Regions from separate parts of the Vibrio gigantis genome, predicted to be linked through region 3. Evidence: predicted binding sites of a transcription regulator. Region 3 holds the regulator's gene; each other region holds the start of a gene.

Region 1 (3,972 bases), 260 kb from region 3:
TAATCAGTCACTTTACTAATGGGCAGCACAGTATTAAAGATCTAACTGGGTACTTAGAACCCAGCTAGAAAACACTTATCAATTAACGAGGAGGGGCTTAAAGAGAAAGCACCACGCCAGCAATCGCTGCGCTCATTAAGTTGGCAAGTACACCCGCACAAATCGCTTTAAAGCCGTATTGTGAGATGAAAGAACGACGCTCTGGAACTAAGCTACCCAGACCACCAATCAGAATGGCCATTGTAGAGATGTTGGCAAAACCACATAGTGCAAAAGTAACGATCGCTTTTGAGTGCTCACTCAGTGCGTCTTTTACGTCCATTAACTGGATAAAAGCCACAAACTCGTTCACAACGATCTTGTTACCGATCAGCGAGCCTGCAACAACAGCCTCAGACCATGGCACACCGATCAGCCATGCAACGGGTGCGAACACATAACCTAGGATAAGTTCGAAGCTTAGGTTTACGCCGAACCAGCCACCAACAATACCTAATAAGCCATTCAGCATCGCAATCACACTGATAAAGGCGAGAAGTGTCGCACCCACCGCAACGGCAATACGAAGTCCAGACATAGCCCCATCTGCCATTGCCTCAACTACGTTTGTTGCTCGTGGAATTTCAACATCAGATTCAATGTTTTCTTGTGCGTCATCTGGGCTACCAGGTACTAGGATTTTTGCCATCAATAGACCAGCTGGTGCTGACATGAATGCAGCTGCAATCAGGTAGTTTAGGTCTACACCTAGTGACGCATAACCCACCAGCGTGCCACCCGCTACAGATGCCAAACCACACACCATCACAGCAAACAATTGTGAATCCGTCATATGCTTTAGATAAGGTTTAACCACCAATGGCGCTTCAATCATGCCCACAAAGATATTCGCAGTCGCAGACAGTGATTCCGCACGACCTGTGCCCAAGAATTTTTGTAGAGCACCACCAATAAGGTTGATCACCTTTGGCATAAAGCCGATGTGGTACAAACCAGAGATCAATGCAGAGAAAAAGATAATGATGCCTAAAACATTAATCGCGAAAACAAATCCGTTATTCGTTAGGCCACCAAATAGGAAGTTAATCCCTTCTTGACCGTAGTTGATCAAGCTAGATACCGCACCTGTAGCTGCATTCAACGCTTCTTTACCCATTGGTACATACAGAACCAATAGCGCGAATGAGATTTGTAATAAGAAAGCCAAAGAGACTGTTCTTAATGGAATATTTTTTCTGTCCGTAGATAGTAACCAAGCGGCAACTAAAATAGTGATAATTCCAAGTAGGGAAGCCATGTGCGTCAACCTAAAAGTTGTAGATAGGAAAGGCGACGCATTCTATAGAGGAAATCGTTTGCGGCAAGTCTCGGTTGTTAACGCGATGTTGGGGTAATCATCTTTAAGCAGTGATATAAATTAAGCTGTTGAATTTTAACCAATAACTTTGATTAAAAAGCATACTTTTTCCATATGGAAATTATATTTATAGGTTTGGAAACAGTTAACGATGCAGTTCCACGCACGTTTTGAGGTTTTTGTCCCAGTACGTCGGCGATCCGATATGATCTTTAATGAACTCAATCACCGCAGAAAGCTTCTTCGGCATGTTCTTTCTACTCGGATACACGGCATAAAATGGCATTAATTGGCTAGCTCGCCATTCAGGCAATACTTGAATTAATTTGCCCGTTCTAAACTCTTCTTTAACTAAGTAAGTCGCCAGATAAGCAACGCCCCACCCTGATACAGCCGCGTCTCGTACTGCCTCAGCTAAATCGACTGAGTAATCGCCTGCCACTTTGACGCTGAGGTTTTCTTGCCCGTTATCAAACGCCCACGATGTGTAGTCCCGTTCTCGGCTACGATAGATAAGACAGTTGTGGTCAATCAGATCCGACGGTACGTGCGGGGTCCCAGCCTTAATCAAATAATCCGGTGATGCGGCCACCACAAACTGACTATCTGCTAATCGCTGCGCAATGTAACCTTCAGGCAAGTCTTCATTATTGGTGATCCAGAGATCCAAGCGCTCTTCAATCATATCCACTTTGTAGTCGAACAAGTGCACCTCGATTCTCAACTGAGGGTAAAGCTGTCTGAGCTCATCAATCGCCGGAATAATATGCAAGGTGCCAAATGACTGCGACAATCCAACGCGCAATATTCCAGAGATATCATCACGCTGGCTGTCCATATCCATTTGAGCCGCTTTTACCGTGTTAAACAGTTGCTCACAGTGCTTATAGAACACTTCCCCCGCTTCCGTTAGCGTGAGGCTACGTGTGGTTCGTTGTACCAACTTGATACCAATAGAGTCTTCAAGCAAAGCAACTTGTTTACTGATATGAGACACCGAAACGTTCAAGCTTTTCGCAGCACTGGTAAAACCTTCATGCTTGATCAGCGCATGGAATATCACCATCTGCGCGGCTCTATCTGTTAGCACAAGACCACCTTTAAAATCTCTGAAATATAAAATTAAATAAAACAAAAAGGACTCCGAAGAGTCCTTTAGTTCGTTCTGCCTATGGTAGGCCAAATGCTATCAAAGCGAGCCATACCAATTAATAAAATTCAGTCTACTAATCAAACTTGATTCTGTCTGCTAGATGGCTGACTGCCAAAGCAAAGTAGTAAGAACGATTCCACTTCATTAATACATTGTAGTTGTTGTAAACGAGGTAAGAACGACCCGCTTCGTCATCTGGCATGATTAACCAAGCTTTAATGTCTTCATTGAGGTTTGGCAATGGGCGATCGTCATAACGCTTGATACCTAGTTCAGACCACTCTTTTAGGTATTTCGCTTTGTCTTCAGATCGACCTTGCAAATCAATAGACACCGTTGATGGTACGTGAACCTGACGGCCCCAAGTGTACTTGTCATCCCAACCAGATTGACTCAGATAATTCGCCGCCGAGGCAAATACATCTTCTTCAGTACCCCAGATATCTTTCTTACCATCGCCATTACCATCTGCGGCATACGCTAAGAATGAGCTCGGCATAAACTGAGGCTGACCCATTGCACCAGCCCAAGAGCCTTTCATCTCTTTAGGTGTGATATGGCCTTGGTCAAGAATGGTTAACGCCGCCATCGCTTCGCTGCGGAAAAACGCCTCTCTGCGCCCTTCGTAAGCCATGGTCGTTAAAGCGTCGATTACGCTGTAATTACCGGTGAACTTACCGAAGTTACTCTCAACACCCCATAGCGCGACAATGAATCGCGGCTGAACGCCATATTCATCACCAATACGTTTTAACGCTGTATAATGCTTCTTATAAAGTGACCTTGCTTGCTTCACTTTCCAATCTGGTACCGCTCGTGGAATGTATTCATCCAGAGTCAGCTTTTTCTCCGGTTGGTTTTTATCCGCTTTGACCGCTCTTGGTTTAAACGTCACACCATCAAAGGCTTCATCAATGATCGCTTCAGAGATGCCTTCTTCACGGCCTTGTTGCTTTAGTTTTTCTACATATTGCTCGAAACTCAGTTCTTGAGCGTGTACTGAGCCAATGGCCAAGCTATTACCTAAAAGTAATGCCGACACCGCCAATATGCTTTTCGAAAATTTACTCAACGATCACTCCTCCTTGAATTGAGGTGGCTATCACTCTTCGTCTTCAGATTTCTGTTGAGCTTTACGCTCTTTATGAAGTTCAAGTTCGTTAACTGGTGGTGGCGGAACTTGCAAAAAGAAACCATCGGTATTCAGTGATTCTTTCACTTTTTCGATGTTTACTTGAGCCAGTTTACGGCCATCCATTTTAATTACCATTACAAAACTAGGTTTACCAAACATTTGCATCAATGCGTCAGGAACTTGTGAAAAATCATCCTTCTTTGGAATATAAAGGTATGTTCCTTCTTTCTTTGAGCTTTTATATATAGAACACAGCATGACAAACCTTTTTAAATGTTTATGACTACAAAACTCTCACTTGCGAGATCAATAGTTTATGTTAGGGAA
Region 2 (3,972 bases), 370 kb from region 3:
GCGCGCTCCCTTTGGTAAAGCGAGCCTGATTGATGAAGATGTTGAGATTAACTTCCAAGAAGAAACCACACCGAATGATGTGGTTACGGTAGTAGCAACTCAACCTCTAACAGACAATGAAGAGTGGTTTAGAATGAAGCCGGGCGAATATGCGCTGTTTCATTTTGGTGAGTTGATTGGCAATAACCACCAAGCGTTGGAAGATATCGCTTATGCGCCGAAGAAGGTAGCAAGCCAAGCTCCAACAGAACCATTGAGTTAAACACTTAATGATTTGAGCCGATAAAAGAAAGGCCGTTAACTGTACTAGTCAGTTAATGGCCTTTTTTATTTTGTATTCTCGGTACTACTCTTCTGCGTAGCCGTGTTTACCTAATGCTTTACCATCTAAGACTGCTTGTCCGTTTTGCATTGATAAACGATCTTCAGCGAACCATTTACAGACCATAGGGTAAATGCAGTGTTCTTGAGTAAGCACTCGGCTTGCCAGCATATCAGCATCATCATCTTCAAATACCGGAACCTTAGCTTGTAAGATCACAGGCCCCCCATCGAGCTCTTCAGTAACAAAGTGGACGCTAGTACCATGTTCTTTGTCTTGCGCATCAATGGCGCGCTGGTGGGTGTGTAGGCCTGGGTATTTAGGCAAAAGAGAAGGGTGAATGTTAACCATTTTCCCCGCGTAGTGACGAACAAACTCTGAACTCAGGATACGCATGTAGCCAGCGAGTACGATTAAATCTGGCTGGTAAGCATCGATCTGAACCATCAATTCATGGTCAAACTCTTCACGTGAACCAAAGTCTTTTGGATTCACTGAATGAGCGTCAACACCTGCGGTTTTCGCTCGTTCTAATCCAAAAGCCTCTGCTTTGTTTGAGAAGACAGCTTTAACCGATGCATCAATCATATTGTTATCGCAGGCATCTAAAATTGCCTGTAAGTTGCTTCCGCTTCCTGAAACTAACACAACGATATTTTTCTGAGAGTGAGTGGTTTTATTTGAGTGATTGTTTTTCATAGAGTGGGTCATACGATTGATTAACTGGAGTTTATACCAATCACAGTAAGTAAGTGCTCATAAATAGCGCAGGAAAAAGGCTTGAGAACTAGGCAGAGATTTTAGATAAGTAGTTATCCTACAATTAAAATTTCTAACGACGTGATCGAGCGTTTTAACAAGCTAGGATGACCAGTTACTTACTACGATTGGTATCTATATTACCTACATAAACTAAGGTTTTCTGCGGGCCAAATAGCAAAATGAGGACCATTAGGTCCTCATTAACTAAGTAAGTGAGCGTATCACTTATTTGATTTCAACTTGCTCTTCACCAGCTTCAGCGTTTGCGATTTCACCGATAACCCAAGCGTTTTCGCCTTCAGCTTTCAGTAGTTCAACAGCAGCGTCTGCTTGGTCTTTAGGTAGAGCAACAACAAGGCCTACACCACAGTTGAAAGTGCGGTACATTTCAAATGTTTCCACGTTGCCTTTCTCTTGTAGCCAGTTGAAGATAGCAGGCCATTCCCAGCTCTTACCATCAATCACTGCTTTAGTACCTTCAGGAAGTACGCGTGGGATGTTTTCCCAGAAACCACCACCAGTGATGTGCGAGATAGCATGGATATCATGCTCTGCAATCATTTTTAGTGCCGATTTGATATAAATCTTAGTTGGTTCTAGTAGGTGCTCACCGATAGTGCGACCTTCCAGTTCTTCACTCTTATCAGCCCCAGAAACTTCTAGAACTTTACGAATTAAAGAGTAACCGTTTGAGTGTGGACCACTTGAGCCAACAGCGATAAGTGCGTCGCCTGCTGCTACTTTAGTGCCGTCAATGATGTCAGCTTTTTCTACAACACCAACACAGAAGCCCGCTACATCGTAGTCGTCGCCTTCGTACATACCTGGCATTTCAGCAGTTTCACCACCGATTAGTGCACAGCCAGCTTGAACACAACCTTCAGCGATACCAGAAACAACATCTGCTGCTGTATCTACATCTAGCTTACCCGTTGCGTAGTAGTCTAGGAAGAATAGTGGCTCACCACCTTGAACGATTAAGTCGTTCACACACATTGCCACTAGATCGATACCAATGGTGTCGTGTTTTTTCAGATCCAAAGCAAGGCGAAGTTTAGTACCAACACCATCAGTACCTGAAACAAGTACCGGCTCTTTGTATTTCGTTGGAAGTTCACATAGGGCGCCAAAGCCACCAATACCGCCCATTACCTCAGGGCGACGAGTGCGTTTAACAGCGCCTTTAATACGGTCTACTAGTGCATTACCTGCGTCGATATCAACACCAGCGTCTTTGTAGCTTAGAGAAGAAGTATTACCACTCACGGGATAGTCCTCGAACTTAAGTTGGATGTGAAAACGGCGCTATTCTAACAGGGCTTGATTACCAAGAGCAAACGTTTGCGCGGTTTTTTTTATTAGAAGAAAGATTCTGAAATAACCTTAGAGTTCGTGTATAATCTACAGGTTTGTTTAAATATTGCCGGAGTTGGAAATGAAAGTTGTTGAAGTGAAACACCCGCTAGTAAAACATAAAATTGGCCTGATGCGTGAAGGTGAGATTAGCACTAAGCGTTTTCGTGAGCTAGCGACAGAAGTGGGTAGCCTTCTAACATACGAAGCGACATCAGACTTTGAAACTGAGCGTGTAACTATTAATGGTTGGAACGGTCCAGTTGAAGTTGACCAAATTAAAGGTAAAAAAGTAACTGTAGTACCAATCCTACGTGCTGGTCTAGGCATGATGGACGGCGTTCTTGAGCACATCCCAAGTGCACGTATCAGTGTTGTTGGTATCTACCGTGACGAAGAAACGCTTGAGCCAGTACCATACTTCAACAAGCTTGCATCTAACATCGATGAGCGTATTGCTCTAGTGGTAGATCCAATGCTTGCGACAGGTGGTTCTATGATCGCAACTATCGACCTGATGAAAGAGAAAGGTTGTAAGCACTTTAAGATTCTTGTGCTTGTAGCGGCTCCTGAAGGTATCGCTGCTCTAGAAAAAGCACACCCAGACGTTGAGCTTTACACGGCTGCAATCGATGAGAAGCTAAACGACAAGGGCTACATTGTTCCTGGTCTTGGCGATGCTGGTGATAAGATCTTCGGTACTAAGTAATTCGGTTTCAGCTTAAGTGACTCTAAACCGTTTCTTAATTCGCTGAATTAGCCGCATTAATAAAAAGGGAGAGCATTCGATGCTCTCCCTTTTTTGATCTTGTTGGCTTGTGATTCTAGCCTTACCGATGGGTTAATCGATTTGAGCTTTGTCTACCACAGTGTTGTCACCTAGCTCTTCTGGAAGCACTAGGTTAAGTAGAATCGCCACGATACCGCACAAGCTTACGCCTTGTAGGCTGAAGTCACCGATACCAAAGGCCATGCCGCCAATACCAAAGACTAAAGTAATTCCCACGATCACAAGGTTACGTGATTTGTGCAGGTCAACATTGTTTTTGATGAGCGTGTTGAGACCTACTGTTGCGATAGAGCCAAACAGTAGAATCATGATGCCACCCATCACAGGAACCGGAATCGTTTGAAGTAGTGCGCCTAGCTTACCAACCAATGCAAGAACGATGGCAGTAACAGCAGCCCAAGTCATGATCACTGGGTTGAAGGCTTTTGTCAGCATTACTGCGCCTGTTACTTCACTGTACGTAGTGTTTGGCGGAGCGCCCAGCATAGAAGCAGCGATTGTTGCCACGCCGTCACCTGTGATGGTGCGGTGTAAGCCTGGCTTTTTAAGGTAGTCTTTGCCAGTTACGTTGGAGATAGCAAGCATGTCGCCAACGTGCTCAACGGCTGGTGCAATCGCAACAAATATCATGAAGAAGATAGCGTTGATGTTGAATTCAGGTGCCGTGAAGTTAGGTAGTGCTAACCAAGATGCTTGCGCTACTGGCGTGAAGTCTACCGCGCCATACACCAAACTAGTGATGTAA
Region 3 (3,972 bases):
ACTCAAGAAGAACTCGATCACTACCACTCTGTTGAAATTCGTTCTTTCCTAACTGGTTTAGGCGAAAATCAAACACTAAAACCATCGATAGATAAGTTAGTAGATGCGCTTAACCGTCTACAAACACGTGAAGATGCTCAGCTAGAGCTGTCTGCAGACTTTTGCGATCTTTTCTTAAAGACAGATAAACACGGCGCTCTTCCTTACGCTTCGATGTATATCGGCGAAACTGGCCTTTTGAACGATAAACCAGCAAAAGATATGGAAGAGATCATGGCTAAACACAACTTAGTGGTGAACCAAGACCTAAAAGAGCCAGCAGACCACATCGCTATCGAACTCGATTTCCTTGGCAACCTGATCATCCGTTCTAACGAAACTGAACTTGAAGAAGAACTAGAGAAATCGTTCGCCATTCAACAGCAGTTTATTGAACAGCAGCTGCTTACTTGGGTACCAAAGTTCAATGTAAAATGTCATGACATTGATGAATTCGGTTTCTACGCTTCAGTCTCATCTTTGCTACTCGCATTCTGTCAATTAGACACTCAATATTTAGCTGGTGAATAGCTTATTGGATGACTAGGTAAATAAATTCAGTAGAATGTGACAATTCACCCGGATTTCTGGGTGAATTTTATTGCGAGTAATTTCTAGTCAGTCTAAAATTGTGACCGCAAACGATAAAATATGAAACATTCACGAAATGCTATGCTTATTAAAGTTCAGAGCATTTCGGTGTTAAGACAAGCCGCTCAATAGCGGTTTTTTGTTTTTTAGCACTTTAGTACCCAAAGAGCCCTACAAATTTAAGCTCTTAGTTAGGTAGCTTAACGGCTACTTTATTCCGTACTTTGGGAAAGTAGCTTCTAATAGGATAAAACCATGGCCACTATAAAAGATGTCGCTCGCTTAGCCGGCGTATCAACAACAACCGTTTCTCACGTAATCAATAAAACTCGCTTTGTTGCAGAAGCAACTCAAGAAAAAGTAAACAAAGCGGTAGATGAACTGAACTATGCACCAAGTGCTGTTGCTCGTAGCTTGAAGTGCAATACAACACGCACTATAGGTATGCTAGTGACTCAATCAACTAACCTATTCTTCTCTGAAGTTATCGATGGTGTTGAGAGTTACTGCTACCGTCAAGGTTACACTTTGATCCTGTGTAATACGGGCGGCATCTATGAAAAGCAACGTGACTACATTCGAATGCTTGCAGAGAAACGTGTAGATGGCATTTTAGTTATGTGTTCTGACCTAACTGAAGAACTAAGAGAGATGTTAGACCGTCATGCTGACATCCCTAAAGTTATCATGGACTGGGGACCAGAGAGTTCTCAAGCTGATAAGATCATCGATAACTCTGAAGAAGGTGGCTACCTAGCGACCAAATACCTTATTGAACGAGGTCACTCTAAGATTGCATGTTTAAGTGGCCACTTAGACAAAGCAGCATGTGTTGAACGTATTGCCGGTTACAAGCGCGCACTCAACGAAGCTAAGATTTCTGCCGATGAAAATATGATCATCGAAGGCAACTTCGAGTGTGATACGGCAGTTCTTGCTGCAGAACAAATCGTTGAGATAGAAGATCGTCCAACGGCGGTATTCTGCTTTAACGATACAATGGCTCTCGGCCTAATGAGCCGCTTGCAAGAAAAAGGCATTCGCATTCCTGAAGATATCTCGGTGATCGGTTACGACAATATCGAACTGGCTGAATACTTCTCCCCGCCGTTAACCACCGTTCACCAACCAAAGCGTCGTGTTGGCAAGAATGCATTCGAAATTCTATTAGAGCGCATAAAAGACAAAGATCACGAAAAACGTGTCTTCGAAATGCACCCTGAAATTGTTGAACGAAGTACAGTTAAAACGTTAAATTAATTGACAATTTGAGTTTAATTTCATCAAGCGCACCTTTAGGTGCGCTTTTTTTATCAGCAACCATAATGAACCCAGATGCACAACAGAAAGATCATTAATTGAAGCAACATCACATTTTGAAATATCAACTGTGAGCTTCATTCAACAAAAACTTTATTCTATTTAATCAGTCACGCACAGGGCAAACCACTCGAAAGAGTGAGACGCAAAGCTTCCGGCCTAAACCACTTGTTGGTATGGTAGCGGGGTTACCGATGGCAAAATGCAGTAACTACTAATAATTTAGTAATTTACGGCTTATTGACAATTTAATTGCAACATTTTGCTAATCTCTCGGACCTGCTTATTTGGTGGCGTAGTTCAAATACACCGAGATAAATAACATGGATAAACCGATACTAAAGGACTCGATGAAGTTATTTGAGTCCCTAGGAAAAATAAAATCACGCTCAATGTTTGGTGGCTTCGGTCTTTTTGCTGATGACACTATGTTTGCTCTGGTTGTAAATGACCAGTTGCACATACGAGCAGACAAATGCACAACGAAGCAATTCGAACAACAAGGGTTTCAACCGTACGTCTACAAAAAACGTGGTTTCCCTGTCGTTACTAAATATTTCGCTTTACCTGAAGGCCTGTGGCAAGACCAAGAGAAAATCTTGGAACTCGCAACGACGTCTCTGGGTTTTGCTAAAGAAGAAAAAGCTGAACAGTCTTCTGCTAAGCCAACCCGACTCAAAGATCTACCAAATCTTCGACTCGCCACTGAGCGTATGTTGAAAAAAGCAGGAATCGATTCCGTAGAACGTTTATATGAATCTGGCTCTGTAAACGCCTTTAACGCCATCAAGGAATCGCATGCGTCCTCTGTCAGTATTGAACTACTGTGGGCGCTAGAAGGTGCAATCAATGGAACACATTGGTCTGTCATACCGCAGCAGCGTCGCGAAGAGCTTATCAATCGCGTCAATTAACATTGTCAGTGCAAACTATATACATAACTAAGCCGCATTCACTGCGGCTTTTTTTATATCTGGTGAAAGTTAATCTATGCTTTGCCTGTCTATCTATACTAATGGTATGCATTGAAAATTTGAGGAAGTATCAATGAGTAAGAAAATGATATTGGGTATTGTATTGGTCATAACGATCGTTTTATTAGGCATTAACTTTGGCCAATACCTCACACTGGAAAATGCCAAAGCACAGCAAGCGGTGCTAAATGACTATATTGGAAGTAACTTTATTGTAGCGGCAGCGACTTACTTCATTGCGTATGTATTGATCACCGCCTTTTCCATTCCTGGGGCAGCAGTTGTTACACTTCTTGGTGCTGCATTGTTTGGCTTCTGGAATAGCTTACTTTTGGTCTCTTTCGCCAGTGCGATCGGTGCAACTCTTGCCTTTTTGAGTAGCCGTTACCTGTTACGTGACTGGATTCAAACCAAATTTGGTGACAAATTAGCGACGATTAATAAGGGTGTTGAAAAAGACGGAGCATTTTATTTATTTTCTCTACGTCTGATTCCTGTATTTCCGTTTTTCCTTATCAACCTGTTGATGGGTCTAACACCGATGTCGGTGAGTCGTTACTACATTACGAGTCAAATCGGGATGTTGCCGGGGACTGCGGTTTTCTTGAACGCTGGTACTCAGCTCGCAGAAATTGATTCACTTTCGGGCATCGTCTCCCCTTCAGTACTATTGTCATTTGCGTTATTGGGGATATTCCCAATTGTTGCTAAATGGTTGATGAATAAGTTTCGCTCAACACCCGTAGCTGAATAACGCATATAGTCGAATAAGGTTCTATTTCAATGAAAATCTTCAGTGCATCGAATCCGACAGAAGCTCATATCATCTGTGGATTGTTAGAAAGTGAGAATATTGCCTGTGAAGTCCGTGGTGAGGGGTTGTTCGGTTTGAAAGGGGAAATCCCATTCACGGAAGAAACTGACCCTTACGTGTGGTTATATGAGCCAGAATTGGCCAGTAAAGCTCGCACGATCGTTAATGACTACCAAAAACAACAAGATTCGATCATCTATGAAGAGTGGCGTTGCGGTGAGTGTCATGAAGTCA

Evidence for each region. Region 3 encodes PurR, which represses purine synthesis genes. Its sites were predicted from a motif close to TNANGNAAACGTTTNCNTNA; they were not measured.
Region 1: the regulator PurR is predicted to act here: its motif matches at 1,344-1,363, upstream of OCV56_RS11480 (NupC/NupG family nucleoside CNT transporter).
Region 2: the regulator PurR is predicted to act here: its motif matches at 2,414-2,433, upstream of purM (phosphoribosylformylglycinamidine cyclo-ligase).

What each region holds. Positions count from the first base shown of each region.
Region 1 covers NZ_AP025492.1:2,608,125-2,612,096, forward strand. Annotated here, with positions in the region: gene OCV56_RS11480 (NupC/NupG family nucleoside CNT transporter) at 98-1,297, opposite strand; gene OCV56_RS11485 (LysR family transcriptional regulator) at 1,503-2,423, opposite strand; gene OCV56_RS11490 (lytic murein transglycosylase) at 2,584-3,582, opposite strand; gene OCV56_RS11495 (YcgL domain-containing protein) at 3,613-3,903, opposite strand.
Region 2 covers NZ_AP025492.1:2,716,967-2,720,938, reverse strand. Annotated here, with positions in the region: gene OCV56_RS12030 (class II glutamine amidotransferase) at 1-262, shown strand, start outside; gene purN (phosphoribosylglycinamide formyltransferase) at 347-1,021, opposite strand; gene purM (phosphoribosylformylglycinamidine cyclo-ligase) at 1,310-2,350, opposite strand; gene upp (uracil phosphoribosyltransferase) at 2,520-3,146, shown strand; gene OCV56_RS12010 (uracil-xanthine permease family protein) at 3,279-3,972, opposite strand, start outside.
Region 3 covers NZ_AP025492.1:2,344,877-2,348,848, forward strand. Annotated here, with positions in the region: gene torD (molecular chaperone TorD) at 1-570, shown strand, start outside; gene purR (HTH-type transcriptional repressor PurR) at 886-1,890, shown strand; cyclic di-GMP riboswitch class I at 2,061-2,146, shown strand; gene OCV56_RS10290 (TfoX/Sxy family DNA transformation protein) at 2,274-2,864, shown strand; gene OCV56_RS10295 (TVP38/TMEM64 family protein) at 2,998-3,678, shown strand; gene OCV56_RS10300 (putative signal transducing protein) at 3,708-3,972, shown strand, end outside.